One region of the Streptomyces sp. NPDC041784 genome, then DNA from elsewhere that is predicted to be linked to it. Evidence: riboswitches for the same ligand, from Rfam matches in the RefSeq annotation. Region 1 holds a riboswitch; each other region holds the start of a gene.
The links. A riboswitch is a leader RNA that binds a small molecule or an ion and turns the genes downstream of it on or off. The one in region 1 is predicted to bind cyclic di-AMP.
Positions count from the first base shown of each region.

Region 2: another riboswitch for cyclic di-AMP. It lies ahead of ACZ6D7_RS45855 (M23 family metallopeptidase); the one in region 1 lies ahead of ACZ6D7_RS12685 (transglycosylase family protein).
Region 3: another riboswitch for cyclic di-AMP. It lies ahead of ACZ6D7_RS28070 (M23 family metallopeptidase); the one in region 1 lies ahead of ACZ6D7_RS12685 (transglycosylase family protein).

Region 1 is NZ_JBVJAB010000005.1:92,665-102,304, forward strand. Features, by position in the region: gene ACZ6D7_RS12665 (Ppx/GppA phosphatase family protein) at 166-1,107, opposite strand; gene ACZ6D7_RS12670 (DUF501 domain-containing protein) at 1,104-1,643, opposite strand; gene ACZ6D7_RS12675 (FtsB family cell division protein) at 1,670-2,146, opposite strand; gene eno (phosphopyruvate hydratase) at 2,257-3,543, opposite strand; gene ACZ6D7_RS12685 (transglycosylase family protein) at 3,884-4,597, opposite strand; cyclic di-AMP (ydaO/yuaA leader) riboswitch at 4,601-4,769, opposite strand; gene ACZ6D7_RS12690 (transglycosylase family protein) at 4,975-5,982, opposite strand; gene ACZ6D7_RS12695 (cytochrome P450 family protein) at 6,185-7,477, opposite strand; gene ACZ6D7_RS12700 (nucleoside triphosphate pyrophosphohydrolase) at 7,717-8,700, opposite strand; gene ACZ6D7_RS12705 (SurA N-terminal domain-containing protein) at 8,846-9,493, opposite strand.
Region 2 is NZ_JBVJAB010000057.1:18,020-27,659, forward strand. Features, by position in the region: gene ACZ6D7_RS45835 (MFS transporter) at 1-109, shown strand, start outside; gene lhgO (L-2-hydroxyglutarate oxidase) at 189-1,406, shown strand; gene trmB (tRNA (guanosine(46)-N7)-methyltransferase TrmB) at 1,448-2,317, shown strand; gene ACZ6D7_RS45850 (PrsW family intramembrane metalloprotease) at 2,367-3,749, shown strand; gene ACZ6D7_RS45855 (M23 family metallopeptidase) at 3,872-4,912, opposite strand; cyclic di-AMP (ydaO/yuaA leader) riboswitch at 4,922-5,087, opposite strand; tRNA gene ACZ6D7_RS45860 (tRNA-Met) at 5,405-5,478, opposite strand; gene ACZ6D7_RS45865 (dihydrofolate reductase family protein) at 5,526-6,656, opposite strand; gene ACZ6D7_RS45870 (MarR family winged helix-turn-helix transcriptional regulator) at 6,741-7,259, shown strand; gene ACZ6D7_RS45875 (GTP cyclohydrolase II) at 7,456-8,091, shown strand; gene ACZ6D7_RS45880 (ASCH domain-containing protein) at 8,098-8,496, opposite strand; gene ACZ6D7_RS45885 (hypothetical protein) at 8,512-9,498, opposite strand.
Region 3 is NZ_JBVJAB010000014.1:67,676-77,315, reverse strand. Features, by position in the region: gene ACZ6D7_RS28095 (DUF6082 family protein) at 1-378, opposite strand, end outside; gene ACZ6D7_RS28090 (CobW family GTP-binding protein) at 701-1,846, shown strand; gene ACZ6D7_RS28085 (DNA gyrase/topoisomerase IV subunit A) at 1,868-4,324, opposite strand; gene ACZ6D7_RS28080 (M16 family metallopeptidase) at 4,630-5,979, shown strand; gene ACZ6D7_RS28075 (M16 family metallopeptidase) at 5,976-7,364, shown strand; cyclic di-AMP (ydaO/yuaA leader) riboswitch at 7,567-7,733, shown strand; gene ACZ6D7_RS28070 (M23 family metallopeptidase) at 7,748-8,491, shown strand; gene ACZ6D7_RS28065 (GntR family transcriptional regulator) at 8,680-9,375, shown strand.

The sequences.
Region 1 (9,640 bases):
CCCCTTCTCCCCCAGACGGAATCGGTTTCTTTGGGGGGACTCTCGGGGGGGTTTTGGGGGGGGGGGGGGGGGGCCCCCCCCCCCCCCCCCTCCACCGTGCTCAAACGCGCTTCCTGCCTGCTCAGCAGAGTGCAGGCAAGGACCCGCGGGCCTCTGCGCGGGCCCCTACGCGACCGACCAGGCGATGCCGTCGAGGATGTCGTGCTCGCTCACGACGACCTCCCGGGCGCCGATCCGTTCCATGATCGAGAGAAGGACGAGCGCGCCCGCCGCGATCACGTCGACGCGCCCCGGGTGCATCGAGCCGACCGCCGCGCGCTCGGCGTGCGTGGAGCGCAGCAGCCAGTCGGTGATCTCGCGGACCCGGTCGTAGGAGACGCGCGAGTGGTGGATGGCCGCCGAGTCGTACGCGGGGAGGTCCTGCGCGATCGCCGAGACGGTGGTGACCGAGCCGGCCAGGCCGACCAGGGTGTGCGCCTCGCGCAGCGGGACCGTCTTCTCGGCGAGGTCCAGGGCCGCCTCGATGTCGGCCCGTATCGCCGCGACCTGCTCCGGCGTCGGCGGGTCGGTCACGACGCCCTCGTGCGCCAGGTGACGCTCGGTCATCCGGACACAGCCGATGTCCACGGAACGGGCGGCGCGTACGTGGTCGTCGCCGACGACGAACTCCGTGGAGCCGCCGCCGATGTCCACCACCAGGTAGGGCCGGCCCAGGTCCTGGCGGCCGGTCAGTTCCCGGGTGGCGCCGGTGAAGGAGAACTCGGCCTCCTGGTCGCCGCTGATGACCTCGGGCTCGACGCCCAGGATGTCCAGCACCCCGCGCGCGAACTCGTCCCGGTTCTCGGCGTCCCGGGAGGCGGAGGTGGCGACGAAGCGCAGCCGCTGCGCGCCGTGCTCCTTGATGACGGCCGCGTACTCCCGGCAGGCGGCGAAGGTCCGCTCCAGGGCCTCGGGGGCCAGCCGGCCGGTGCGGTCGACACCCTGGCCGAGCCGGACGATCGTCATCCGGCGGTCCAGGTCGACCAGTTCGCCGGTCTGCGGATCGCAGTCGGCGACGAGGAGCCGGATGGAGTTCGTACCGCAGTCGATGGCGGCGACCCGGGTCACGGGGTGTCGTCCTTCGCGTCCTGGCCGAGCGTGACGCAGGCGCCCTTGCGCCACCACTCGGGGAGCATCGCGAGGGCCTCGTCGCCGAGCGGGTTCACACCCGGCCCCGCGGCCAGCGAGTGGGCGACCAGGACGTGCAGGCACTTCACCCGGTCCGGCATGCCGCCCGCGCTCGGGAAGCCCTTCAGCTCCTCGATCTCGTCCCGGCGCCGGATGTAGTCCTCGTGCGCGGCGCGGTAGGCGGCAGCCAGCTCCGGGTCGGTGCCCAGCCGGTCGGTCATCTCCTTCATCACGCCGTTCGCCTCGAGCGTGCCGATCGCCGAGTTGGCCTTCGGGCACGTCAGGTAGTACAGCGTCGGGAAGGGCGTGCCGTCGGGGAGGCGGGGGGCCGTCTCGACGACGTCCGGCTGTCCGCACGGGCACCGGTGCGCGATCGCGCGCAGTCCGCGCGGCGGCCGGCCGAGCTGCTGCTTGAAGGCCTCGACGTCGGCGTCGGTGGGCTCGGTGCGCGGAGTGGTCGGCGGGGCAGTTTCCATGCCTGTACGAAAATCTCTCTGTCGGTTCACTGGTCGGAGGCGTCGGACTTGTCGACCCCGTCCCAGACGTTCGAGTACCAGGGGCGGTCGGCCGCCCCGAGGTCGGCGCGGGACTGCTTGGCCGCGTCCGGGTCGATCACGATGTAACCGGTCTCCCCCGGCATCACATAGTGCAGCCGCTGCCGGATCTGCTGCTCGGCGTACGCGTCGTCCTGCCAGCGTGCCTTGAGGTCGCGCAGCTGTTCCACCCGCTCGCTGGCCTGCCGCTTCTCCCGCTCCAGATCGGCGATCTCGGCGCGCTGGGAGACGTACTGCCGCATCGGGTAGGCCAGGGCCACGATCAGGGTGCACAGCACCAGCGCCAGCAGGGCCGCGCGGCCGGTGAGGCGGGAGCGGCGGGCCTGGCGCTTGGTCTGGGAGCGGTAGACCCGGGCCGCGGTCTGCTCGCCGAGCAGCCGGATCCTGGTCGTGGTGGAGAAACGGTCCCGGTCCTTGACGGCCATCGGCTCTCCGCCTCCCCATTCACGTGCGTACGTCCCCGCACACGGTACGGGACCGGGTACGGGGACGTACGTACGACTGGCTAAGCCTTGACCCGGTTCGGGTCAGCCGGTCAGCCCTTGAAGCGGGGGAAGGCGCTGCGGCCGGCGTACACCGCGGCGTCGTCGAGGATCTCCTCGATGCGCAGCAGCTGGTTGTACTTGGCGACGCGCTCGGAGCGGGCCGGGGCGCCGGTCTTGATCTGGCCGCAGTTGGTGGCGACGGCCAGGTCGGCGATGGTGACGTCCTCGGTCTCGCCGGAGCGGTGGGACATCATGCACTTGAAGCCGTTGCGCTGGGCCAGCTCGACGGCGTCCAGGGTCTCGGTCAGCGAGCCGATCTGGTTGACCTTGACGAGCAGGGCGTTGGCGGCGCCGTCCTCGATGCCGCGGGCCAGGCGCTCCGGGTTGGTGACGAACAGGTCGTCGCCGACGATCTGCACCTTGTCGCCGAGCTTGTCCGTGAGGACCTTCCAGCCGGCCCAGTCGTCCTCGAACAGCGGGTCCTCGATGGAGACGAGCGGGTAGGCCGCGACGAGCTCCTCGTAGTACTCCGTCATCTCGGCGGCCGAGCGGTCCTTGCCCTCGAACTGGTACTTGCCGTCCTTGTAGAACTCGGACGCGGCGACGTCGAGCGCGAGGGCGATCTGCTCGCCCGGCGCGTAACCGGCTTCCTTGATGGCCTCGAGGATGAGGTCGAGGGCCTCACGGTTGGAGCCGAGGTTCGGGGCGAAGCCGCCCTCGTCGCCGAGGCCGGTGGACAGGCCCTTCGACTTCAGGACCTTCTTGAGGGTGTGGTAGACCTCGGTGCCCCAGCGCAGGGCCTCGGAGAAGGACTCCGCGCCGATCGGGGCGATCATGAACTCCTGGATGTCCACGTTGGAGTCGGCGTGCGAGCCGCCGTTCAGGATGTTCATCATCGGCACCGGCAGCAGGTGCGCGTTGGGGCCGCCCAGGTAGCGGAAGAGCGGGAGGTCGCTGGCCTCGGAGGCGGCGTGGGCGACGGCGAGGGAGACGCCGAGGATGGCGTTGGCGCCGAGCGAGCCCTTGTTGTCGGTGGCGTCCAGGTCGAACATGGCCTGGTCGATCAGGCGCTGCTCGGTGGCGTCGTAGCCGACCAGCTCCGGGCCGATCTGCTCGATGACGGCGAGGACGGCCTTCTCGACACCCTTGCCCTGGTAGCGGTTCGGGTCACCGTCGCGGAGCTCGATGGCCTCGAAGGCGCCCGTCGAGGCACCGGAGGGAACGGCGGCACGACCCGTGCTGCCGTCGTCGAGGCCGACCTCGACCTCGACGGTGGGGTTGCCTCGCGAGTCGAGGATTTCCCGGGCTACGACGACGTCGATGGACGGCACGAGCATCTCCTTCTTGGGATGTGACGCTGGTTGTGCGGGGCCGCGTGGGCCTTGCGACTAGAGCCTAACCGTCTTCGGGGCCTCGGCAGCCGACCGACCGCCCCGTGGACAGAGAGACCGTACCTATTGTTTCCGTCCGGAACAAAGGGCGGGTGGCGCGGAGGCGAAGTTACGGGGCAGAAAAAACCCCGCCCCGGTGCGTACGGGGGAACACGCACCGGAGCGGGGGCCCGTGGGGACGGGGGTGACCCTCACGAGGTCTTCAGTGTGCGGGACCCGCTTGTGGGGAAGCTGTGGTCCCGCTGGGGGCCGGGTGTCACTGGGGGACGACGACCCGGCCGGGGGGTCACTTCAGGTGCAGCTGCTGGCCCGGGTAGATCAGGTCGGCGTCCTGGACGACGTCCTTGTTCAGCTCGAACAGCTTCTGCCAGCCGCCCTTGACCTTGCGCTTCTCGGCGATGGTGCTGAGGGTGTCACCCTTGACGACCTTGTACTCGCCGTCGCCCTTCTTGACCTTCTTGCCGGTCGGGGTGGTGACGGTCTTGGTGCTCTGCTCGCTCTTGGTGGCGGCCGGGCGCTCGGCGGAGCGGGAGGCGGTCTGCTGCTCGGTGGAGCGGGAGGCGGCGCTGTCCGAGGAGGACGAGGAGGGGCTGCCGGAGCCGGTCGAGGCGCTGCCACCGCTGTACGGCGTGCTCGACAGGCTTACGCCGCAGACCGGCCAGGCACCCTTGCCCTGGCCCGCGAGGACCTTCTCGGCGACGGTGATCTGCTGCGCCTTGGAGGCCAGGTCGGCGCGGGAGGCGTAGGCGGTGCCGCCGTACGCGGCCCAGGTGGAGGCGGAGAACTGAAGGCCGCCGTAGTAGCCGTTGCCGGTGTTGATGGACCAGTTGCCGCCGGACTCGCACTGGGCGACCGCGTCCCACTCGGAGGCGGTGGCGGCGGAGGCGTTGCCGGCCGCCATCAGCGGGGCGGCGATGGCGACACCGGTGACGCCCGCCAGAGCGGCGACGCGGGTGGTCCTGGACGGACGGCGGTGCTTGCCCTTACCGGAAAACAGCATGGTGGATCCCCTCACCGACGCCTGCGAGGTGAGCTGTCGGGTTCGGGCCGGTTGAGTTGCCCGGCCGCGCACCTTGCGGCGCACGGCTTCACCCCAAGCCGGATCCAGCGTCAACCGCTGCGCCCGGCACTTACCTTGGGTCCCCCGCTCCTGCCTACGGCGCTTGACGCGACGACTGTTCCCGGACTGCCACTGGCAGGATTCGGCGTTGCGACGGCCGGGGCTCGGATTGCCGAGCGGTCCCGACCGTAGACACGCGATCGGCGGAATTCCAAAGACGATCAGGGCTTCTGAGACTCATCCCACACTTTCACCAAACCGGACATTCGGCGCGAAGTGTGACGTGAACTCCCGGTGTTTTTCTGGGCGTTCCCGCCCTATTGAACCCCTGTGTCCAGCGTCTGACCGGGGGTGATGTCGCTCGGGTCGGCACCGATGAGGTCCCGGTTCTCGGCGTAGAGGGCGCGCCATCCGCCGTCGAGGCCAAGGGAGTCGGCGATGGAGACGAGGGAGTCGCCCTCCAGGACCGTGTAGACGGAGGCGGCATGCCGGCCGGAGGACGCGGTCGTGGTGTTGTCGATCAGGGCCTCGTCGGCGGTGGTGCCGCGGTGGCGGCCGGAGCCGAGGGAGCCGGTGTCGACGAGGTCCCAAGAACCGACGTCCTGCACCGACTTGTCCGACTCGTCCGCTTCGGGGGTTGCCGTGGGCGAGCTGTCGTCCGCCTGTGCGTCCCCCGGCTTCGCGGAGCCGTCGGAGGCCGCCGAGTCGCCCTCGGCAGCGGAGGAGGAAGAGGACGAAGGGGACGAACTCGGCGAATCCTTCGAGGAATCAGCGGACGAGTCCGCATCGGAGTCACCGGTGTCACCGGTGTCACCGGACGTACCGGAGCTGTCGGACTTACCGGACTTGTCGGAGTTCGAGGAGTTGGACGACCCCTTGGACAGGTCGGACAAACCGGAGGAACCGGATGAGTCGTCAGCCACGCCGGTGTCCACGTCGAGCGCGCCCGACTCCTCGGTCAGCCCGGACGTCAGCCCGCAGGTGCCCCACGCGCCGACCCCCTCGGCCGCGAGGAGCTCCTGCGCGACGGCGATCTGCTGGTTACGGCTGGCCAGGTCGGGGCTGTCGGCGTAGTCGAGTCCGCCGTACGTCTCCCAGTCGTCCTGGGTGAGGCTCAGGCCGCCGTACTCGCCGTCGCCCTTGTCGGCGCTCCAGGAGCCGCCGGTCTCGCACTGCGCCACCTTGTCCCACACCGTGCCGTCGGCCGCGCTCGCTCCGGAGGCGCCGAGCAGCGGGATGGCGATGGCGGAGCCGGTCACGCCCGCGGCCACGAGGAGGGCCGGAGCCTGACGGGGGCGACGGTGACGACCGTTCCCGGAGAGCATGCGGGGGCCTTTCTCTGGACAGCACTGACCGGCGCGGCGGCGGTGCGGATGCAATCGCATGGGCCGCGCTGACGAGTGAACGTATCGGCAGACGATCACTTGTCACAAGTTAATGCCGCGCAGATCACGTGAAGATCACAGACGTGAGAGTCGGTCACCTTCGCTTCGCCGGACCGTCACACTCCGGTTGACGTGCGGTCAGTCACCGAGCGGACATCGCTCCGTCACGCACCGGCGTGAACTCGACCGGCAGGGTGCGCAGTCCGCGCATGATGAGCCCGCCGCGCCACCTCAAGTCGGACGGATCCACAGCGAGTCGGAGGTCCGGAAGCCGGGTGAGGAGGGTGGCCAGGGCGGTCTGGCCCTCCAGCCGGGCCAGCGGGGCGCCGAGGCAGTAGTGGATGCCGTGGCCGTAGCCGAGGTGCTGGTTGTCGCGGCGGGAGAGATCGAGTGTGTCGGGGTCGGTGAACCGGGCCGGATCGCGATCGGCGGCGGCGAGGACGACGAGGACGGGGTCGCCGGCGGCGATGTCCTCGCCGCCGAGGGTGAGGGGCTCGGTGGCGAAGCGCCAGGTGGCCAGTTCGACGGGGCCGTCGTAGCGCAGGAGTTCCTCGACGCCGGTCTCCAGAAGGGTGCGGTCGGGTGTGGCCAGGGAGTCCTGGAGGCGGCGGCGCTGCTCGGGGTGGGTGAGGAGGGCGTAGGTGCCGTTGCCGATGAGGTTGACGGTGGTCTCGAAGCCGGCGAACAGCAGGATGAAGGCCATCGCCGCGGCCTCGTTCTCGGTGAGGTGCTCGCCGTGGTCGGAGGCGCGGATGAGACCGGAGATGAGGTCCTCGCCGGTGCCCGGCTCGGCGGGCAGGGCCTCGCGCTTGCGGTGGATCAGCTCGGCGAGATAGCCGCGCATCTTCTTCACGGACCGTGCGACCCCGCCCCGGGGCCCGCCCCCGTGCCGGATCATCATGCCCGCCCAGTCCCGGAAGTCGTCCTGGTCCTCGCGGGGGACACCGAGCAGGTCGCAGATGGCGTAGATGGGGAGCGGGAAGGCGAAGTCGTGGATGAGGTCGGCGCCGCCCTCCCGGGCGAACCGGTCGATGAGCTGGTCGGTCAGCTCCTGCACCCGGGGCGCGAACTCGGCGACCCGGCGGGGTGTGAACGCCTTGCTGACCAGCCGCCGCAGCCGGGTGTGGTCCGGCGGGTCGATGTTCAGCAGATGCGTCATCAGCTCCGCCTTGCGCTCCCCGGGGATGCCGGTCTTCCCCTTGGCGTGCGCGGGCTCGTCGTGATGCGCCGGGTTCTTGGAGAGCCGCTGGTCCGCGAGGGCCTGCTTGGCGTCCGTGTACCGGGTGACCAGCCAGGCCTCCACCCCGCTCGGCAGCCGCGTCCGGTGCACGGGGGCGTGCTCGCGCAGCCAGGCGTAGGCCGGGTAGGGGTCGGTGGCGAACTCCCAGGTGAAGAGTTCCGGGGCGGGGGTGGCGGGGGTGGGCTTGCTGGTCACTCCTCGACGGTAGCGGGGTTCCTGGCGAGGGCCTTGCGGAGGGCGGTGGGGAGGACTGGGAGGGTGAGGGCTGGGGGGCTGGGGGGAGGGCTGGGGGGAGGGCGGTGCGCCGGGTGGCGGCGGCCGGGGAACGGCATTCGGCCGCCCTCGCGAGCCGAGCCGCGGTTCAGTCACCTCGGCCGCCAACTCCCGTTCGTACAGGCCTCCGCGCCTCGACGCCCGCTCAGAGGCCCGCCGTATTAACCCACCACCCCTTCGGTGGTCCGGATCGCGTCCCGGTAGGCCCGGGCCGCCGCGCGCAGGGCCGCCTCGGGGTCGACGCCCTCCGACTCGGCGCGGGCGGCCAGGGCCAGGAGGTCGTAGCCGATGCCCTCGACGGCCGGGAGGGGGACGTCCAGGTCGGCCGAGCGGACTCGCGAGGCCAGTTTGGAGGCCAGGGCCAGGGCCGGCTGGTGGAGGGGGACGCCGTCCGTCACCGACGCACGGCGCTTCTCGACCGCCTTGGTGCGGAGCCAGTGCTCCTTGACCTCCTCCGGGGTCGTGGCCGTGGCGTCGCCGAAGACATGGGGGTGGCGGTGGATGAGCTTGGTGACGATCGTGGCCGCCACGTCGTCGACGGAGAAGGGCGACTCCTCGTCCTCCTCGGCGATGCGGGCGTGGAAGACGACCTGGAGCAGGACATCGCCCAGTTCCTCGCGGAGTTCGTCGTGGTCGCCGTCCTCGATCGCCTCGACCAGTTCGTACGACTCCTCGACCGCGTACTTCGCCAGGCCCTTGTGGGTCTGCTGGGAGGACCAGGGGCACTCGGCGCGGATACGGTCCATGACCTGGACGAGGTCGAGGAGGCGGGCGCCGGGGAGGTCGTAGGAGGCGGGCAGGAGTTCCAGTTCGGGCATCGACACCCGGCCGGAGCCGGCCAGGCGGGCCAGGCCGTCGGTGAGGGCCGGTTCGCCCTCGCCCGTCGCGACGACCACGACCGTGCGGCCGTCCGCGCAGGCCGCGACCAGGGCCTCGGCAGTCGGGGAGGTCTCCTCGACCGCTATGCCCGCCTCCCTCAGATACGGCAGCTGCGGATGCGCGCCGTCCGCGCACAGCACGCGGTCCGCCGTGCGCAGGGCCTGCCAGGCGGGCCAGGAGAGCAGGCCGGGGGCGACGCGGTGGCTGGTGGTGAGCAGGACGACGCGGCCCGTCGAGGAGCCGGTGGGTGCGGTCACATCGTTCACACCTCGAACGTAACCCACGCCCGCCGGCCGCCTCGCCCGTTGTCCACAGACCGATCGGCCGGTCATATCGTCAGACGGGCCGGTCGGTCATATCGTCAGGCAGACCGGCTGGTCACGTCGTCAGGCAGACCCGCCGGTGATGTCGTCAGGTCGGCTGCTGGGTTCCCGCGGACGTGATCTCCCGTACCCACGGCGTCTGGGCGTCCACCCGGCTGACCTTCTTCGGGTCCCAGCTGCCGTAGCGCGGGTTGAGGTCGACGCCGAGTTCCTTGGACGCCTTGGAGAGGGTGTCCCAGAAGACCTGCTGGCTGGTGTCCGTGCCGAGCTTCGTGGCGAGCTTCTGGGCCTCCAGCTGGAGGCCCAGGTTGTCGTCGAGGCGCTGGGGCGGGATGCCGTACTGCTGGAGCCATGTCGTCTCCAGGCCCTTCGCGCCGCCCGCCTGCTGCTCCAGGCCGGCCCTCATCTGCTGGACCTCGTTGCGGCTGACGGTGATCCCCGCGTCCTCGGCGGCCCGGTGCAGCACCCGGTCGAGGACCATGCCGTGCAGGGTGTCGCGGGTGAGACTGCCGGTCTGGGCGACGACCTGTGCGTACTGGGTGTCGTCGGGGACCGCCGCGCGCTGGGCCGCGCGGACCTCGTTCACCCGGTTCTCCAGCTGGGAGACGGTGATCCGCTGGTCGCCCACGACGGCCGCCGCGCCGGGATGCGCGTCGTTCCCGCAGGCGGTGAGGAGGGGGGCGGCCGCGATCGCGGCGGACAGCAGAAGCGCGGTGCGACGGCGACGGCGGGGCAAGGAAACCTCCCGAGGAGATTGTGCGACGGTGCACAAAGTCTTGCGGTGATCGATGGTAGGCAGTGGGGCGCCTGGGGCCAACCCATTCGACCAACGATTCACCAGGACTTCGGGCACCGCCGCGCCCGCGGGCCGCCCGCTCGTCGG
Region 2 (9,640 bases), on a different contig from region 1:
CACCGAGTACGTGAAGGATCTTCTGCACCGGCTGGAACCGTACGGGGACGAGCCCCGGGTGGTGGAGCTGCGGGAACGGGCTCGGCCGCTGCTGATGGCCCCCGCCTGAAAGAACCGCCCCGGGCCGGCCGCGGTCCCCCGCGTTTGAAGGCACTGTCAGTGGTGCAGTGCACTATCGAACGCGGGAGGTGGTGCAGGTGCGGACCATTGCGTACGACTGTGACGTGCTCATCGTCGGTGGGGGCATCGTCGGGCTGTCAGTGGCGTACGCGATCACGCGGGCCGCGCCGGGGACGCACGTGACGGTGCTGGAGAAGGAGCCCGGGCCGGCCCGGCACCAGACGGGGCGCAACAGCGGGGTGATCCACAGCGGGATCTACTACCGGCCGGGTTCGCTGAAGGCGCGGTACGCGGTGCGGGGCGCCGCCGAGATGACGAAGTTCTGCGCGGAGTACGGCGTCCCGCACGCCGTCACCGGCAAGCTGATCGTCGCCACGGACCGCGCCGAGCTGCCCCTGCTGCACGCGCTCGTCCAGCGCGGCCGGGAGAACGGCATAGCGGTGCGGGAACTGGGCGCCGCCCAGATCGCGGAGTACGAGCCCGAGGTGCGGGGGCTCGCCGCGATCCATGTGGCCTCGACCGGGATCTGCGACTTCTCGGCGGTCGCCCGCCGGCTCGGCGAGGCGTCCGGCGCGGAGATCCGCTACGGCGAGCGGGTCGTCCGGATCGACCGGCGGCCCGAGCGGGGCGTCGCCGTGCTCACCGCGCGCGGGGACGTCGTACGCGGCCGGGTGCTGGTGAACTGCGCCGGGCTGTACTGCGACGAGATCGCCCGGATGACGGGCGACGAGCCCGAGGCGCGGATCGTGCCGTTCCGCGGGGAGTACTACGAGCTGACCCGGTCCGCTCTGGTGCGGGGCCTGGTCTATCCGGTGCCCGACCCCGCGTTCCCGTTCCTCGGGGTGCATCTGACCAGGGGCATCGACGGAGGTGTGCACGTCGGGCCCAACGCGGTGCCGGCGCTGGCCCGCGAGGGGTACGGCTGGGGTGTCGTACGGCCGCGGGAGGCGCTGGCGACGGCGGCGTGGCCCGGGGTGTGGCGGATGGGCCGGCGGCACTGGCGGTACGGGGCCGGGGAGCTGCGGCGGTCGGTGTCGAAGGGCGCGTTCGTGACGGCGGTGCGGCGGATGCTGCCGGCGGTGGAGCCGGCGGACCTGGTGCGCGCCGGGGCCGGGGTGCGGGCCCAGGCGGTGCTGCGCGACGGCGGGCTGGTGGACGACTTCCTGATACAGGAGGGGCCGCGCGCGGTGCACGTGCTGAACGCGCCCTCGCCCGCGGCGACGGCCTCGCTGCCGATCGGGCGGGAGGTGGCCCGGCGGGCGCTGGGGGTGCTGGACGCCCGGTGAGCGGCACCCGCACGGTTGGGCGCCGTAAAATCGTCCCCACTGTGTCTGAATTCCTTGACTCTCCCGAAGCCTCCCGGCCCGTCCCCGGCACGCCTGGCACCCCTGGCGCGCCCGGTGTCCCGGGTGGTGCCGACCATGTCCCCGGTGTCTCCGTGCGGCACACCCGTGCCAAGGGGGAGCCCCGGTTTCCCGACGGGCCGATGGCCGACCCCGCCGGGTCGCACTTCGAGCGGCGGATCCGGAGCTTCCAGCCCCGGCGGAGCCGGGTGACGGCCGGGCAGGCCGACGCCCTCCAGCGGCTGTGGTCGAAGTGGGGCCTGGACATCGACGGGCGCCGCGTCGATCTCGCCGAGCTGTTCGGGAACGACCTGCCGGTGGTCCTGGAGATCGGCTTCGGGATGGGGGAGGCCACCGCGCAGATGGCGGCCGCCGACCCCGGCACCAACATCCTCGCCGTGGACGTGCACACCCCCGGCCAGGGCAATCTGCTCAACCTCGCCGACCACAACGGGCTGACCAACGTCCGGGTGGCCAACGGCGACGCGATCATCCTGCTGCGGGAGATGCTGTCGGCCGACTCGCTCGACGGCCTGCGGGTGTACTTCCCCGACCCGTGGCCCAAGAAGCGGCACCACAAGCGGCGGCTGATCCAGCCGGAGTTCCTGGACCTCGTCGCCACGCGGCTGCGGCCGGGGGCGATCGTGCACTGCGCGACCGACTGGGAGCCGTACGCGGAGCAGATGCTGGAAGTGCTCACCGCGCACCCCCGCTTCGAGAACACCCGGGCCGACGGCGGGTTCGCGCCGCGGCCCGACTTCCGGCCGCTGACCCGTTTCGAGGGGCAGGGGCTGGACAAGGGTCATGTGGTGAACGACCTGCTCTTCCGTCGCGTACAGCACGGGGACCACTGACCCAGAAACCCCCTCCACCACAGTCCTCTCCCTCGTTAGGGTCGATGCCGTGGCCATCAGTCCCCCGTTTCCGCCGTACCCCCCGCGCCCCGGCGGCCCCGCCCCGGACGGTGCGCTGCGGCACGCGCACTGGTGGCAGCGCGCATGGGTGCGCTACGGGGCGCTCATCACCCTGCTCGCGCTGTCCGGGCTGGTCATCCTGGCGCTGGTGCGCGAACAGACCGGCACCGAGGGGTTCCTGGTCGGCCTGGGGCTCGCGGTGCTGCCGGTGCCGCTGCTGGTCGCCGCGTTCCGGTGGCTGGACCGGGTGGAGCCCGGACCCTGGCGGAACCTGGTGTTCGCGTTCGCCTGGGGGGCCTGCGCGGCGGCGCTGATAGCCATCGTCGCCAACAGCTTCGCGACCCGGTGGATAGCGACCGCGACCGCCGACCCGTCCAGCGCCGACACCCTCGGGGCGACGGTCATAGCGCCGGTCGTCGAGGAGTCCGCGAAGGCGGCGGCCGTCCTGCTCGTCTTCCTGTTCCGCAGGCGGGACTTCACCGGGATCGTCGACGGGGTGGTCATAGCCGGGGTCACCGCCACCGGCTTCGCGTTCACCGAGAACATCCTCTACCTGGGCACCGCCTTCGGCACCGACCAGTTGACCGGCGACAGCGGCATCGCCTCGGTCACCGCCGCGACCTTCTTCGTGCGCATCGTGATGTCACCGTTCGCGCACCCCCTCTTCACCGTCCTGACCGGCATCGGCTTCGGCATCGCCGCGTTCTCCGGGGACCGCCAGCGGCTGCGCCGCGTGCTGCTCCCCCTGTGCGGACTGCTGCTCGCGATGGGCATGCACGCCCTGTGGAACGGCTCCGCGACCTTCGGCGAGCTGGGGTTCTTCGCGGTGTACGCGTCGTTCATGGTGCCCGCGTTCGGCCTGCTGACCTGGCTGGTGGTCTGGACGCGCCAGCGGGAGCTGCGCACCGTGCGCGAGGAGCTGCCCGCCTACACGGCGGCAGGCTGGCTCACCCCGGCCGAGCCGTTCGCGCTCGGCTCGATGCGGGCCCGGCGGCTGGCCCGTGAGTACGCCCGACAGCACCTGGGCAGGCCGGCCGCGCGGGCGGTGGCCGAGTACGAGGCGTACGCCACGTCCCTGGCGTTCCTGCGGCACCGGGGCCGCCGCGGGCGGGCGGGCGCCGACTTCGTCGTACGGGAACGGGAGCTGCTGAACGAGCTGTGGCGGCGCAAGGACGTCGCCCGCCCCGCCCTGGACCACGCGGCCCGGATGACGGCCCCGCCGGTCCGGGTCCCGGTGGCGCCGTGGCCGGTGTACGGGGTGTACGGGCAGGGCCAGGGGTACGGGCATCCCGCAGCGTACGGATACGGCTATCCGGCGGCTTACGGATATCCGGCGGCGCCTCATCCCGTCCACAACCCCTATCAGTCGTAGGGGCACGGACGGTTCGCCGCCGGAGCGGGCGGGCGCCATGGGTGCGGGGGGAGACAGACCGGCGGCCCTGACGTCGGGGGGGTGTCGTCAGGGCCGCCGGGGACTGGTCAGGAGCTGCTGTCTCAGGGGTTGAGGCCCTTGCTGCGCAGCCAGGCCGCCGGGTCGATGCCCTCCGCGCTGCCGCCCGCGTGGACCTCCAGGTGGAGGTGGGCGCCGGTGACGTTGCCGGTGGCGCCGACGCGGCCGATGACATCGCCGGTCGCGACCTTCTGGCCGACGCTGACGCTGATCGACGACTGGTGGGCGAACCAGATCTCGGTGCCGTCGTCGAGGGTGAGCACGGTCTTGTAGCCGTACGAGCCGTCCCAGCCCGCCGACGTGATCGTGCCGCTGTGCACGGCCTTGATCAGGGTGCCCGTGGGGGCGGCGAAGTCGAGGCCGGTGTGGTAGCCGGAGGACCAGTAAGGGCCGGCCTGACCGAAGGTCGAGGTGATGGTGTACGAGGAGGTCGGCAGCGTGTACTGCTTGGCCAGCTCGGCGAGGCGCGCGGCCTCGGCCTTCTCCCTGGCCTCCGCCTCGGCCTTCTCCTTGGCGGCGGCGGCCTTGGCCTCCGCCTCCTTCTCGGCCTTGGCGACCGCGTCGGCCTCGGCCTTGGCGACGGCGGCCGCGGCCGCTTCGGCGGCCTTGGTCTCGATCTGGGTCTGCTGCGACTCGGCCTGGGCCATGATCCGGCTGCGCAGGGCCTCGCCGGCGTCGGTGGCGCTCTGGGTGTCGTCGTCGGCCTCGGTGGCGACGCTGCCGAAGGTGCTGAGCGCGGGCGCGGCGTCCTGGACGGGCTCGTCGTCGGAGATGAGCGAGCCGACGTTGGGCAGGTCCGGCATGGAGATGGAGACCGGGGCCTTGCCGGTGTTGGCGCTGGCCATCCCGCCCGCGCTGACGGCGGCTATGACGCCGACGCCGAGAACGGTGGAGCTACGGGCGAACCCGCCGCCACGCTGCTTGGCGACCCGGTGCTTGCCCCGGACCGGGCGAACGGACTCCGCAGTGGGGTTCCATTCCTCCCAGGGGCCCTCGTCGGTGCGGTAGCTGCCATAGGCGAGGGTCTCGGTGGACCGCTGGCTCGGCACGAACGGGGCTTCGGGGGCAGGCCGGTTGGACGCCACGCGGGCGTACTCCTTTCCTTCCGTCGCCTACCGGGTTAGCTGACGGGTTCGGAGCGGGAAGGTCTCCTACGCGCGTATACCGTTCGTGACTCTGCGAGTTCACGGCGGCTTCCGTGCGATTCACCCCAAGGTGGTGGTTCCCCGGTTCCCTTGCGGGATTCGGCGCGTGCGCACGGAGCCGACTCTTGTGACGGCTGGGACGACCGCGCTGCGTTATCGAACGTTAATAGACCTGGGGGCGGGTTTCCAAGCTGTTCCACTTGATCAACTACTTTTCCGGCCTGGACTTTCGGGCCATGAACGATGAAAAACGGGCGAGTTGACCGGCGGCGCTCTTACCCCGGGAACCGTTCAGTAGTCACCCGCGTTTTGATGGTGACTCACTCGTTATGCACAGAGCGGTCGGCCGATCACAGGGAGTGAGGGAATGGGGAGAGCACACAACACCGAGGGCCGGAACCCTGATTAAGGATTCCGGCCCTCGGATATCAGTAGCGGGGACAGGATTTGAACCTGCGACCTCTGGGTTATGAGCCCAGCGAGCTACCGAGCTGCTCCACCCCGCGGCGATGAACACCACTCTACGCTATCCACGGGGCGGAAAGCACATCGCTTATCCGGGCAGGTGGCGGTTGGGTTCCTGGGCCCGCTCCGCGTACTCCGGCAGGACGACGACATCGACGCCGTGGGCCGCGAGGAGACCGCTGCCGTCCGCGGCCGTCACGAAGGTGTCGGGCTCCCGCCAGGCGGTGACGACCCGCCGCACACCCGCGTCGAGGATGAGCCGGGCGCAGGGCGTGGGCCGGGAGGAGCGGACGGCGCAGGGTTCGAGGCTGCTGTAGACGGTGGCGTCGGCGAGCCGGGGGTCGGCGGGGTCGAGCTTGGCGAGGGCGGCCTCCTCGGCGTGCGCATGCGGGTCGCCGGCCTCGCGGGAGTGGCCGCGCGCCAGTTCCGTCCCGTCGGCGGCCACGACCACCGCGCCCACGCTGAACGCCGTGTCCGACGGCGGGCACTGGGCGGCCAGCTCGCAGGCGAGGGCGAGCCAGTGCCGGTCGGCGGCGGCGGGGACGTCTCCGGTGCCGGGGGCGGTGGGCTCGTAGCGCATGAGGACGACGTCCTCGATCCGCCGGGTCTCGGTCAGCCGCAGGCGTCCGCCCTGGTAGGCGCCGGGGCCGAAGAGGCGGGGCGCGTCCGGGTCGCCCACCAGGAGCGGGGCGAGGACGAGCTGGAGTTCGTCGGCGAGGCCCTGCCGGAGCAGCTGGGTGTGGATCGTCCCGCCACCCTCGACCATGAGCCGGCGGACCCCGCGCTCGTCGTGCAGGTGCGTGAGGAGCCGCCGCCAGTCCAGCTCGGGGCCGAGCGGGACGACGTCCGCCGCGATGCCGAGCGCCCGGGCCCGCGCGGCGCCCTTCTCCGTCGTGTACACGACCTTCTCGCCGCCGGTGTGCCAGAACCGGGCCGCCGGGTCGAGGTCGCCGGAGCCGCTGACGGTGACCTTGAGGGGGTACTCCGGCCGGCCCGCGGCGACCCGGGCGGCGCGGCGGTCGGGGGAGTTCACCAGCAGGCGGGGGTTGTCGGCGCGGATGGTGCCGGCGCCGATCAGGATCGCGTCGACGGAGGCCCGTACCGCGTCGACGCGGTCGAAGTCGGCGGGGCTGGAGAGGAGCAGGCGCTCGGGGGTGGTGTCGTCCAGGAAGCCGTCGAGGGAGACGGCGGCGGACAGCAGGACGTGCGGGTACGGCATCGGCGCGGCTCTCTTCGGCTGTTCGGACGACGGGTCTTGACTCAAGCTCTTGGTTCAAGTTTGAAACAAACCTACACTGGGTGCATGACGACCCGCTGGCTCACACCCGAGGAGCAGCGCGCCTGGCGCGCGTACATGGCCGGCTACCTCCTCCTGGAGGACGCGATCGACCGGCAGCTCCAGCAGGACGCCGGCATGCCCCACCTGTACTACTCCATCCTGACCAACCTCTCCGAGACACCGGAGCGGCGGCTGCGGATGACCGACCTCGCGGAGCGGCTGAAGATCACCCGCAGCAGGCTGACGTACGCCGTGTCCCGTCTGGAGAAGGACGGGCTGGTGGGGCGCGAGGACTGCCGCTGGGACAAGCGCGGGAGCGTCGCGGTCCTGACGGACGAAGGCATGGCGGTACTGGAGAACGCAGCGCCCGGCCATGTCGAGACGGTCCGCGCCGCCCTCTTCGACCGGCTCACCCCGGAACAGGTGGGACAGCTGGAGGAGATCTTCACGCAGGTCGCGCGCGGGTTCCAGGGCGGTGGCGGCGAGGCCGGGCCCGAGGATCTGCCGTGGCGCCGGCGTTCGTCGCCGTGCTCCGGGACCTAATAGGGCGCGCATGAGGCGCGCATGAGGCGTCCACGAGGCGTCGACGAGGCGCACCACGAGTCACCTCATGAGTCACCCCACAAACCAGTTGCTTCAATTTTAAAACATGGGGTAGGGTCTCGTTTCGCCGGATCTGCTTCAAATCTGAAGCAGAACACCGGCACTGTTCACGGCCCACCGGAACCGGGAGACCCGCATGCCCGACACCCCTGCCGCCACCCAGCGTGCCCGCGTCCGGGTACCGCTCCGCTTCCCCGACGGCTACTCCGTCGACGCCGAGCTGGTCACCTTCCACGGCCTGGCCGACGGCCAGGAGCACCTCGCCGTCGTTCTCGGCGAGCCGGGCGAGATCCCGCTGGTCCGGCTGCACTCCGAGTGCCTGACCGGCGATGTCTTCGGCTCCGCCCGCTGCGACTGCGGTCCCCAGCTGCGCGAGGCCGTCGAGCGCATAGCCGAGACCGGCGGCGTGCTGCTCTACCTCCGCCAGGAGGGCCGCGGCATCGGCCTCTACAACAAGCTCGACGCGTACGCCCTCCAAGACCAGGGCCTGGACACCTACGAGGCGAACGCCGCCCTCGGCCTGCCCGAGGACGACCGCGACTACACGGCCGCCGCACAGATGCTGCGCGCCCTGGGCATCGGCCGCCTGGACCTGCTGTCCAACAACCCCGACAAGGCCGGCCAGCTGCGGGACCTGGGCATCGACGTCCACGACCGGGTGCCGACCGGCGTCTTCACCACCCCGCACAACGTCCGCTACCTGCGCGCGAAGGTGCTCCAGACCCAGCACACGCTGCCGCTCACGGAACTCACCGGTCTGACCGCGGGCTGAGCCCGCTCAGTCCCCAGCGACCAGCCGGAACGCCAGGCACACCACCGGGGTGTCGTCCTCGACCGGGGCACCCTCGGAGCCCCAGAACCGGCGGTGGCCCGCGCGCCACTCCGCCAGATCGGCGTCCCCCTCCCCCTCGGCCGCCGCGTGCTCCCAGGTCACCTCGCCGAAGGTGGTCCGCTCCACGCCGGTGATCTCGATGACGGCCACGGAACGGCCCACGATGTCGAGGAGCGCGAGGCGCTCACCGACGTACTCCAGGCCCTCGGTCTCCTCCACGTACTCCGCGAGCAGGCCGGTCGTGGCGCGCTTGCGGCCGGACAGGACCAGCGCGTTCAGCCGGACGCGCATCTCGTCCGGGCTGCCCAGCTCCATCGCCCGCATGCCGTCGACTCGGGGCCACATCGTGTCATCGCCTCACTACTGGGTGATCAGATCGAGCGGATGGTCGGCGTCCTGGGGGCACACGGCGACGGTCAGCCGGCCGCGGCCCGGGGAGACGCCGGTGGGGACGCTCGCGCCCGGGACACGCGCGTCCGGCCGGTCCTCGTACGGGATCCAGCTGGTGGTGCTCGGGTCCCACTCGCGGTCGGCCACCGTCAGCAGCGCGGTCATGTCCGTGCCGCAGACCGAGCAGAGCAGCGGGCGCGGGCCCGTGAGGGGCCAGGAGATGTGGCCGCCGGTCTTCCAGCCGGGCGCCGTGGACAGGTCGGAGACGTACCTCTCCTCCTCCGGCCCCTCCCATGCGTCGATCCGGTCCTGGAGGGAGGGGTCGAGGGCGAAGTAGTACGGGTGCTCGACGATCTCCTCGGGATGCACCACGCACGGGTCGGGCACGAGTTCGGCACGGCCGACGACCTCCGGGACCGGCGGCTCGGCGAGGGGCGTGCCGACGTCCTCCGCAAGGCGCCACCGCAGCCGTACGTGCACCTCGTGACCGCTCTCGCCGTGCCGTTCGAACGGGCACCAGAACACCTGGAGCAGGTCGCCCTCCCCCGTGTCGGGCAGCCCGGGCACGTCCCGCCGGTACAACTGGGCCACGGCGAGCAGCGGGACGGGGTCGGTGGGGGCGAGGTGCGGAGCGTGCCGGCCGCGCTGGAAGCCGGCGAGGATCGCGGTCTCCTCGGCGTTCGGCCCGGTGCGCGGATCGCGCCGCCAGGCCCGCTCCAGGATCTCCCGCTCCCGCACCACCTCGGCGTACCGGTAGCCGCTGCCCCGCTTGTGCGGGAGCGTGCAGACCGGCCAGGGCTCGTCGGCCGGCCACAGCGGCGGGCCGCCGACGGAACTCTCGCGCGCCGTGGGCGTGCCGCGCCGCGGATGGAGCCGGGTGGCCGACCGGCGCAGCGCGGTCAGTTCGGGGAAGACGGCTTCGATGTCGTCGGGTCGCGGCGGGGTGGTGCGCGGCATGGGCCAGGACTCCGGGGGTTCGGGTGACGGCGTTCGCGCCCGGTCCGGACTCGGCCCGATCCTCGGCGAAGTCCCGCGGGGCGTCGGCCGATTCGCGGTGGTGGCCATCCTCCTCGACATCGGGGTTCCCGGTCCCGAACCA
Region 3 (9,640 bases), on a different contig from region 1:
GCGCACGCGGCCGTGAAACTCCTCCCGGCTGAGATTGCCGATGCGGTAGTAGAACAGCAGGTTCGTGTAGAGGGCGTTCGCGAAGAGGTACTGCCGTCGCTTCTGCGGAGACGCCGGGGCCTCGAAGATGTCCAGCACCTCCGCCAGCTCGGGACTGTCGATGGCTTTGCTCAGCAGTTCCCAGTGGAGCCGCTGCTGATGGGCGAGGTTCGTGTGGCGATGGTCCTGGGCCGCCGCCTCGAGGTGGTCGAGTCGCGCGCGCAGCGCGTCGAGCGTGTGCCGCTGCGCGGCCAGTGCGGCGAGGGCACCGGCGGCCAGGCCGAGGCCCGCCGCCGCGAGGGGGACGAGTCCCCGTGCCCGAGACTTCCGTGTGGCCATGTCAACCCCCGAATCAGGCGGCCGTGCGCCGGTCGTCGGGATACGGGTGGACAGACGGGGACCGGCGAGCGGTGGGCGGCGCTTGCCGTCTCCCAGAGTGCCGAGCGGCTCTGATCGGCGGGGGAGGCGGAGGGGAGGCGCACGGAGGGAAGTGAGGGTCGCACGCCAGGGCGCCTTGCCTGACGTCTGCCCCGCGGGTGCTGCTAACAATCGTTCACTTCGCGGGCTTTCCTCCGGCTCGTATCCTGGGCCCGCATTCATTCCTCGTACGCGCGCCGCAGCCGTGAGCCGGTGCGCGCGCAGGTGTCAGAGAGGTCGCACGGTGACGCACAGCCCCAGTCCGCAGCAGATCCCGGTCGTCGTACTCGCCGGATTCCTCGGCTCGGGCAAGACGACCCTGCTCAACCACCTGCTGCACCGCAGCGGGGGCAGCCGGATCGGCGCGATCGTCAACGACTTCGGCGCCATCGAGATCGACGCCATGGCCGTGGCCGGCGCGCTCGGGGACTCCACCGTCTCCCTCGGCAACGGCTGTCTGTGCTGTGCCGTCGACGCCAGTGAGCTGGACGTCTACCTCGAACGGCTGGCCCGGCCCGCCACCGGCATCGACGTCGTCGTGATCGAGGCCAGCGGCCTCGCCGAACCCCAGGAACTCGTACGGATGCTGCTCGCCAGCGACCACCCGGGGATCGTGTACGGCGGACTCGTCGAGGTCGTCGACGCGGCCGAGTTCGACGAGACCAGGGCGAAGCACCCCGAGATCGACCGGCATCTCGCCCTCGCCGATCTCGTCGTCGTGAACAAGCTCGACCGCGCGCCCGACGCCGATCGCGTCCTCGGGCTCGTCCGCACCCTCACCGACCGGGCCGCCGTCGTCCCGGCCACCTATGGCCGTGTCGACCCGGAGTTCCTCTTCGACTGCCGGCCGAGCGAGGAGCGCATCGGGCAGCTGTCCTTCGACGACCTGCACCGGCACGGCGACGCGGATGCGCACGGCGATGCGGATGCGCACGGCGACGCGGATACGCACGGCGATTCCGACGCACACGGCGGCTCCGGCCCGCACCACGGCCACCTGCACGCCGCCTACGACAGCGTCTCCTTCGTCTCCGGAGTCCCCCTCGACCCGCGCCGGCTGATGCGGTTCCTCGACAGCAGGCCGGAGGGGCTCTACCGGATCAAGGGGTACGTCGACTTCGGCGCCCACGATGTCGTCAACCGGTACGCGGTGCACGCCGTCGGCCGCTTCCTGCGCTTCTACCCGGAGCCCTGGGGCAGCGGATCCGGCGACGACCGCCTCACCCAGCTCGTCCTCATCGGCTCCGGCGTCGACGCACCCGCGCTGGTCAAGGAGCTGGAGGCCTGCCGGAGCGACGCCCCGCACACCGCCGACGAACACGGCATGTGGGGCGTCCTCCGCTACGTCCAGGACCCCGAGGACTCCCTGCCCGAGGGTGTCGAGGCCTAAGGACCTGTCCGGCGGACGGGCCTAGACCGGCCCCGCCACCACCCCCACGGTCTTCGCCAGCGACACACCCGAGCCGTCACGGCGCGGGTCGATCTCCGGCAGCTCGGCGGGCAGGCCGTTCTTCTGGGCGGCCTTCGCCGGTGTGGGGCCCGCCCAGGCGAACGCCAGGCAGTCCTCGCCCTTCAGGAACCGCTGGCAGCGCACACCGCCGGTGGCACGGCCCTTGCGCGGGTACTGGTCGAACGGCGTCACCTTGGCCGTCGTCTGGACGGAGTCGTCCAGCGTGCCGCGCGAGCCGGCCACCGTGAAGACCACCGCGTCGGCCGCCGGGTCCACCGCGGAGAACGAGATCACCTTCGCGCCCTCGGTGAGCTTGATACCCGCCATACCGCCGGCCGGGCGGCCCTGCGGGCGGACCTGCGCGGCCTGGTAGCGCAGCAGCTGGGCGTCGTCGGTGATGAAGACCAGGTCCTCCTCGCCGGTGCGCAGCTCCAGCGCGCCCACGATCCGGTCGCCCTCCTTGAGGGTGATGACCTCCAGCTCGTCCTTGTTGGAGGGATAGTCGGGCACCACCCGCTTGACCACGCCCTGCTCGGTGCCCAGGGCCAGACCCGGCGACGACTCGTCGAGCGTGATCAGGCAGACCACCGTCTCGTCGCCCTCCAGGGAGACGAACTCCGACAGCGGGGCGCCGCCCGAGAGGTTGGGCGCCGACGCCGTGTCCGGGAGCTGCGGCAGGTCGACGACGTTGATCCGCAGCAGCCGGCCCGCCGAGGTGACCGCGCCGATCTCCCCGCGCGCGGTGGCCGGCACGGCGGAGACGATCACGTCGTGCTTGGCGCGCTTGCCGTCCTCGTCCTCGGCGAAGGGCTCGGCGTTCGCCGTGCGGGCCAGCAGGCCCGTGGAGGACAGCAGGACCCGGCAGGGGTCGTCCGCGACCTGGAGCGGCACGGCGGAGGCCGCACTGCCCGACGACTCCATCAGGACCGTACGGCGCTCGGTGCCGAACTTCTTGGCCACCGCGGCCAGTTCGGCGGAGACCAGCTTGCGCAGCTCCGCGTCCGACTCCAGGATCCGGGTCAGCTCGGCGATCTCCGCGTTGAGCCGCTCCTTCTCCGCGTCCAGCTCGATGCGGTCGTACTTGGTCAGACGGCGCAGGGGCGTGTCCAGGATGTACTGGGTCTGGATGTCCGACAGCGAGAAGCGCTCCATCAGGCGCTCCTTCGCCTGCGCGCTGTTCTCGCTGGACCGGATCAGCCGGATGACCTCGTCGATGTCGACGAGCGCCGTCAGCAGGCCCTCCACCAGGTGCAGCCGGTCGCGGCGCTTGGTGCGGCGGAACTCGCTGCGCCGGCGGACGACGTTGAAGCGGTGGTCGAGGTAGACCTCCAGCAGTTCCTTCAGGCCCAGCGTGAGCGGCTGGCCGTCCACCAGCGCCACGTTGTTGATGCCGAAGGACTCCTCCATCGGCGTCAGCTTGTAGAGCTGCTCCAGGACCGCCTCCGGCACGAAGCCGTTCTTGATCTCGATGACCAGGCGCAGGCCGTGCGCGCGGTCGGTGAGGTCCTTGACGTCGGCGATGCCCTGGATCTTCTTCGAGCCGACCAGGTCCTTGATCTTCGCGATGACCTTCTCGGGGCCGACCGTGAAGGGCAGTTCGGTGATCACCAGGCCCTTGCGGCGGGCGGTCACGGTCTCCACCGACACCGTGGCGCGGATCTTGAAGGTGCCGCGGCCCGTCTCGTACGCGTCCCGGATGCCGGAGAGGCCGACGACCCGGCCGCCGGTGGGCAGGTCGGGGCCCGGGACGAACTTCATCAGGGCGTCCAGATCCGCGTTGGGGTGGCGGATCAGATGACGGGCGGCCGCGATCACCTCGCCCAGGTTGTGCGGCGGCATGTTCGTGGCCATGCCGACCGCGATCCCGGACGAGCCGTTGACCAGCAGGTTCGGGAACGCGGCGGGCAGCGCCACCGGCTCCTGCTCCTGGCCGTCGTAGTTGGGCGTGAAGTCGACCGTGTCCTCGTCGATCGACTCCGTCATCAGGCTCGTCGCCTCGGCCTGGCGGCACTCGGTGTACCGCATCGCGGCCGGCGGGTCGTCGTTGCCCAGCGAGCCGAAGTTGCCGTGGCCGTCGACCAGCGGCACGCGCATGGAGAAGGGCTGGGCCATCCGCACCAGGGCGTCGTAGATCGACGCGTCGCCGTGCGGGTGCAGCTTGCCCATGACCTCGCCGACCACGCGCGCGCACTTCACATAGCCGCGGTCGGGGCGCAGCCCCATCTCGTTCATCTGGTAGACGATGCGGCGGTGCACCGGCTTGAGGCCGTCGCGGGCGTCAGGCAGGGCGCGGGAGTAGATGACCGAGTACGCGTACTCGAGGAAGGAGCCCTGCATCTCGTCGACGACGTCGATGTCGAGGATCCGCTCCTCGTACGAGTCGTCGGGCGGCGGGGTCTTCGTGCTGCGGCGGGCCATCGCTGCCGGCTCCTTGCTGAGGCGTGGGACGGGATCTGACGCGGACCATTGTGGACCGTGGCACTGACAAGACGGGCCAGGACCCGGTGTCGGCCGCCCGCCCCGGTGCAGGGAGGCGCCGTACCTGCCACGGTTGCCCGCAGGCTACGCCATCGCGTCGGCGTCCCCTTTCCCGCTCTCGATTCTCGCTCTCGGCGTACGACCTCCGGGAACTTCGCCGACCGACCGCACGCTTGCATAAAGTGACAGGACCGGCAGGAACCGCGCGGTTTCGACGACCGCGTCCGCGATCGGAAGGGATGTACATGCCCATGGGTCACACGGCCACAGACCAGGCAGGCACCGGGGGCCTGACAGCGACCGAGCACCGCCTGGCCAACGGGCTGCGCGTGGTGCTCTCGGAGGACCATCTGACCCCCGTCGCGGCGGTGTGCCTCTGGTACGACGTCGGCTCGCGCCATGAAGTCAAGGGCCGTACCGGCCTGGCTCACCTTTTCGAGCACCTGATGTTCCAGGGCTCCGGGCAGGTCAAGGGCAACGGCCACTTCGAACTGGTCCAGGGCGCCGGCGGCTCGCTCAACGGCACCACCAGCTTCGAGCGCACCAACTACTTCGAGACCATGCCCGCCCACCAGCTGGAGCTCGCCCTCTGGCTGGAGGCCGACCGCATGGGCTCCCTGCTGGCCGCCCTGGACGACGAGTCCATGGAGAACCAGCGCGACGTGGTGAAGAACGAGCGCCGCCAGCGCTACGACAACGTCCCCTACGGCACCGCGTTCGAGCGGCTGACCGCGCTCGCCTACCCGGACGGCCACCCCTACCACCACACGCCGATCGGCTCGATGGCCGACCTGGACGCGGCGACGCTGGAGGACGCGCGCGCCTTCTTCCGCACGTACTACGCGCCCAACAACGCCGTCCTGTCGGTCGTCGGCGACATCGACCCGGAGCGCACGCTCGCCTGGATCGAGAAGTACTTCGGCTCCATCCCCGCCCACGACGGCAAGCCCGCCCCGCGCGACGGCGCGCTCCCCGAGGTCATGGGCGAGCAGCTGCGCGAGATCGTCGAGGAGGAGGTCCCGGCCCGCGCCCTGATGGCCGCCTACCGTCTGCCGCACGACGGCACGCGCGCGTGCGACGCGGCCGACCTGGCGCTCACCGCCCTCGGCGGCGGCGAGTCCTCCCGCCTGTACAACCGGCTGGTGCGCCGCGACCGTACGGCCGTCGCGGCCGGCTTCGGCCTGCTGCGGCTCTCCGGGGCCCCCTCCCTGGGCTGGCTGGACGTGAAGACGTCCGGGGACGTCGAGGTGCCCGTCATCGAGGCCGCCATCGACGAGGAACTCGCCCGGTTCGCCGAGGAGGGCCCGACGGCCGAGGAAATGGAACGCGCCCAGGCCCAGTTGGAGCGCGAGTGGCTGGACCGGCTCGGCACGGTCGCCGGCCGCGCGGACGAACTGTGCCGCTTCGCCGTCCTGTTCGGCGACCCGCAGCTCGCCCTGACCGCCGTCCAGCGCGTGCTGGAGGTGACGCCCGAGGAGGTGCGGGAGGTCGCCAAGGCCCGCCTGCGCCCCGACAACCGCGCGGTGCTCGTCTACGAGCCGACCGCCCCCGAAGCCACCGCCGACCAGGACGAGAACGAGGAGGCGGCCCAGTGACCGAGCTCGCCGCGATGGAGTTCCACCCGCAGCCCCACGCGGGCGAGGCCAAGCCGTGGGCGTTCCCGGCGCCCGAGCGCGGCACGCTGGACAACGGCCTGACCGTGCTGCACTGCCACCGCCCCGGCCAGCAGGTCGTCGCCGTCGAGGTCATCCTCGACGCGCCCCTGGACGCCGAGCCGGACGGTCTGGACGGCGTCGCCACGATCATGGCGCGGGCCTTCTCCGAGGGCACCGACAAGCACTCCGCCGAGGAGTTCGCCGCCGAGCTGGAGCGCTGCGGTGCCACCCTCGACGCGCACGCAGACCACCCCGGTGTCCGCCTGAGCCTGGAGGTCCCGGCCTCGCGTCTGCCGAAGGCGCTCGGCCTGGTCGCCGACGCCCTGCGCGCGCCCGCGTTCGCCGACAGCGAGGTCGAGCGCCTCGTCCGCAACCGCCTGGACGAGATCCCGCACGAGCTGGCCAACCCCTCCCGCCGCGCCGCCAAGGAACTGTCCAAGGAGCTGTTCCCGGCCACCGTGCGCATGTCGCGGCCCCGCCAGGGCACCGCGGACACGGTCGAGAAGATCGACTCCGCCGCCGTACGGGCCTTCTACGAGAAGCACGTCCGGCCCGCCACGGGCACCGCCGTGATCGTCGGCGACCTCACCGGCGTCGACCTGGAGGCGCTGCTGGGCGACACCCTGGGCGCCTGGACGGGCTCTCAGGCCCAGCCGCGGCCCGTTCCGCCGGTGACCGCCGACGACGCCGGCCGGGTCGTCATCGTGGACCGCCCGGGTGCCGTCCAGACGCAGCTGCTGATCGGCCGGATCGGCGCCGACCGGCACGACCGGGTGTGGGCGGCACAGGTGCTCGGCACGTACTGCCTGGGCGGCACCCTCACCTCCCGCCTGGACCGCGTCCTGCGCGAGGAGAAGGGCTACACCTACGGCGTGCGGGCGTTCGGCCAGGTCCTGCGCTCCGCCCCGGACGGCACGGGTGCCGCGATGCTCGCCATCAGCGGCTCCGTCGACACCCCGAACACCGGGCCGGCCCTCGACGACCTGTGGAAGGTGCTGCGCACCCTCGCCGCCGAGGGGCTCACCGACGCCGAACGCGACGTCGCCGTGCAGAACCTGGTCGGAGTGGCGCCGCTGAAGTACGAGACCGCCGCGGCCGTCGCGAGCACGCTCGCCGACCAGGTCGAGCAGTACCTGCCCGACGACTACCAGGCCACGCTCTACCAGCAGTTGGCCGCGACCGGCACCGTGGAGGCCACCGCGGCCGCCGTGAGCGCCTTCCCGGTGGACCGCCTGGTGACCGTCCTCGTGGGCGACGCCTCCCAGATCAAGGAGGCCGTGGAGGCCCTCGGGATCGGCGAGGTGAAGGTCGTCTCCGCCGAGTAGCCGCGCACAACGGCACACGCGTGTGGGGGCCCTGGGGGACGGAGAGGTCACCAGGGCCCTCAGATGTCCGAATTGATGCGGAGGCTGCCTGTCTGGCCTGTGGCGTGCGCTACAAAAACCGTGATCCGTTTGAGGATTGAAAGCGGCGGCGCATAGCGTCATGCGGGCTGTTCGTCGGGCAGTGCGCCGCATCCGCGGCACCGGACAGTCATCGCCGAGTCCCCGTACGGCGCGAGCCAGGGGAGCCGGGGACCCACTCTGTGCAGTCCCTGGGGTGAATCGGACGCCCGCGCGAACGCGAGGGGGCCCGTAGGAGACCTTCCTGCTCCGAACCCGTCAGCTAACCCGGTAGGCGAGAAGGAAGGAAAGGACCGCTCAACTTCATGGCGTTCACCTGCGCCACCGGGAAGCACCGTCGTCCCAGCCGGATGCAGCGCACCACCGCCCGCGCGGCGGGTGTGGCGGCGCTCACCACCACCGGTGTCATGGCCACCGTTGCCTCCTCCCCGGCCTTCGCCGCGGAGCCCACCCCCGAACAGACCGGGCTGATCCCCGTCGTCACCGCCGGCGAGGCCGTCGCCGAGCAGATCGACGACCAGGTCGTCGCGCAGAAGGAGGCCGCCTTCGAGGAGGCCGCCCGCGAGGCTGCCGCCAAGAAGGCCGAGGAGGAGCGCGAGGCACGCGTGCGTGCCGCCCGCGAGGCCGAGCGCAAGCGCCTCAACACGTTCGTGCTGCCGATCAGCGGCTCCTACGTGTCCACCGGCTACCAGGCCAGCAGCTCCCTGTGGTCCTCCGGCAGCCACACCGGCGTCGACTTCCACGCCGCCAGCGGCACCTCGGTGCACGCGGTCGGCCTGGGCACCGTCGTGGAGGCCGGCTGGGGCGGGGCGTACGGCAACCAGGTCGTCATCAAGATGAACGACGGCACGTACACCCAGTACGGTCACCTGTCGTCCATCGGCGTCTCGGTGGGCCAGCAGGTCACCCCGGGCCAGCAGATCGGCCTGTCCGGCGCGACCGGCAACGTCACCGGCGCGCACCTGCACTTCGAGGCCCGCACGACGGCGGAGTACGGCTCGGACATGGACCCGGTCGCCTACCTCCGCGCGCACGGCGTGAACATCTGACGACACACGGCGACAGATCGTGCAGCCCCGGCCCCCTCGGCCGGGGCTTTCGTCGTTTTCGGGACCCCGCTGTCCAAAAAATATCCCTGGATTCCGGCCCGCCGTCGGAAATTCCGGCTCATTGCAATAGAGTCACGGAACACACGTCAATCGTCGACGTTTCACGGGGATTAAGGCGGAGGTCGGTCATGCGTATTCCGGCGCATTCGGTGTGCACGGCGATCCGGGACGACATCGTCGCGGGTGTCTACGAGCGCGGCAGCCGCCTCACCGAGGAACTTCTCGCCCGCCGCTACGGTGTTTCCCGGGTCCCTGTCCGCGAGGCGCTGCGCACCCTGGAGGCCGAGGGCTTCGTCGTCACGCGGCGGCACGCGGGCGCGTGCGTCGCGGAGCCGACCGAGCACGAGGCGGCCGACCTGCTGGAGATGCGCATGCTCCTGGAACCGCTCGGGGCCGCGCGGGCCGCCCAGCGGCGCACCGAGGCCCATCTGAAGGTGCTGCGCGGACTGGTCCGGCTGGGCCAGGAGCGGGCCAGGAGGGGCAACAGCGAGGATCTGCGCTCCCTGGGCGGCTGGTTCCACGAGACGCTCGCCCAGGCCTCCGGAAGCCATGCCCTGACCTCGATGCTCACCCAGCTCCGGCACAAGATCGCTTGGATGTACGCGGTGGACGCCCCGGCCGACCCGGTGGAGTCCTGGGCCCAGCACGGCGCGATCGTGGACGCGGTGGCGCGCGGCGACGGCGAGCGCGCGCGGGCGGTCACGGCGCTGCACACCGAGCGCGCGACGGCCGTGCACCGGCTGCGCTTTTCCGGCGGGACCGAGCGCGCCGACCGTGTGAGGACTTCGCAACCTCCCGTAAACATGACGGGTCTGCGGCATTAACACGGGGGCCGTATACAAAGAAGGGATATTTGGCGGAGAGGTATTTCCGCTGCCCTTTTCGTTGCGCGCCCGGAAATTCCGGTGACGCGCTCTTCGCATGCCCGGGTCCGGGTTTCCGGGTATGCCGCCGGTAATTCCTCGCCGGGTCGGCGACAGCCCGGCCCGGCAAAACACCGGCCCGGCGAAAACGCGGCCCGGTGAAAGCCGTACCCGGCGCTGGCCCGGCCCGGTGAACCCGGCCTGAGCCCCCTGAGCTGCCCTGGGC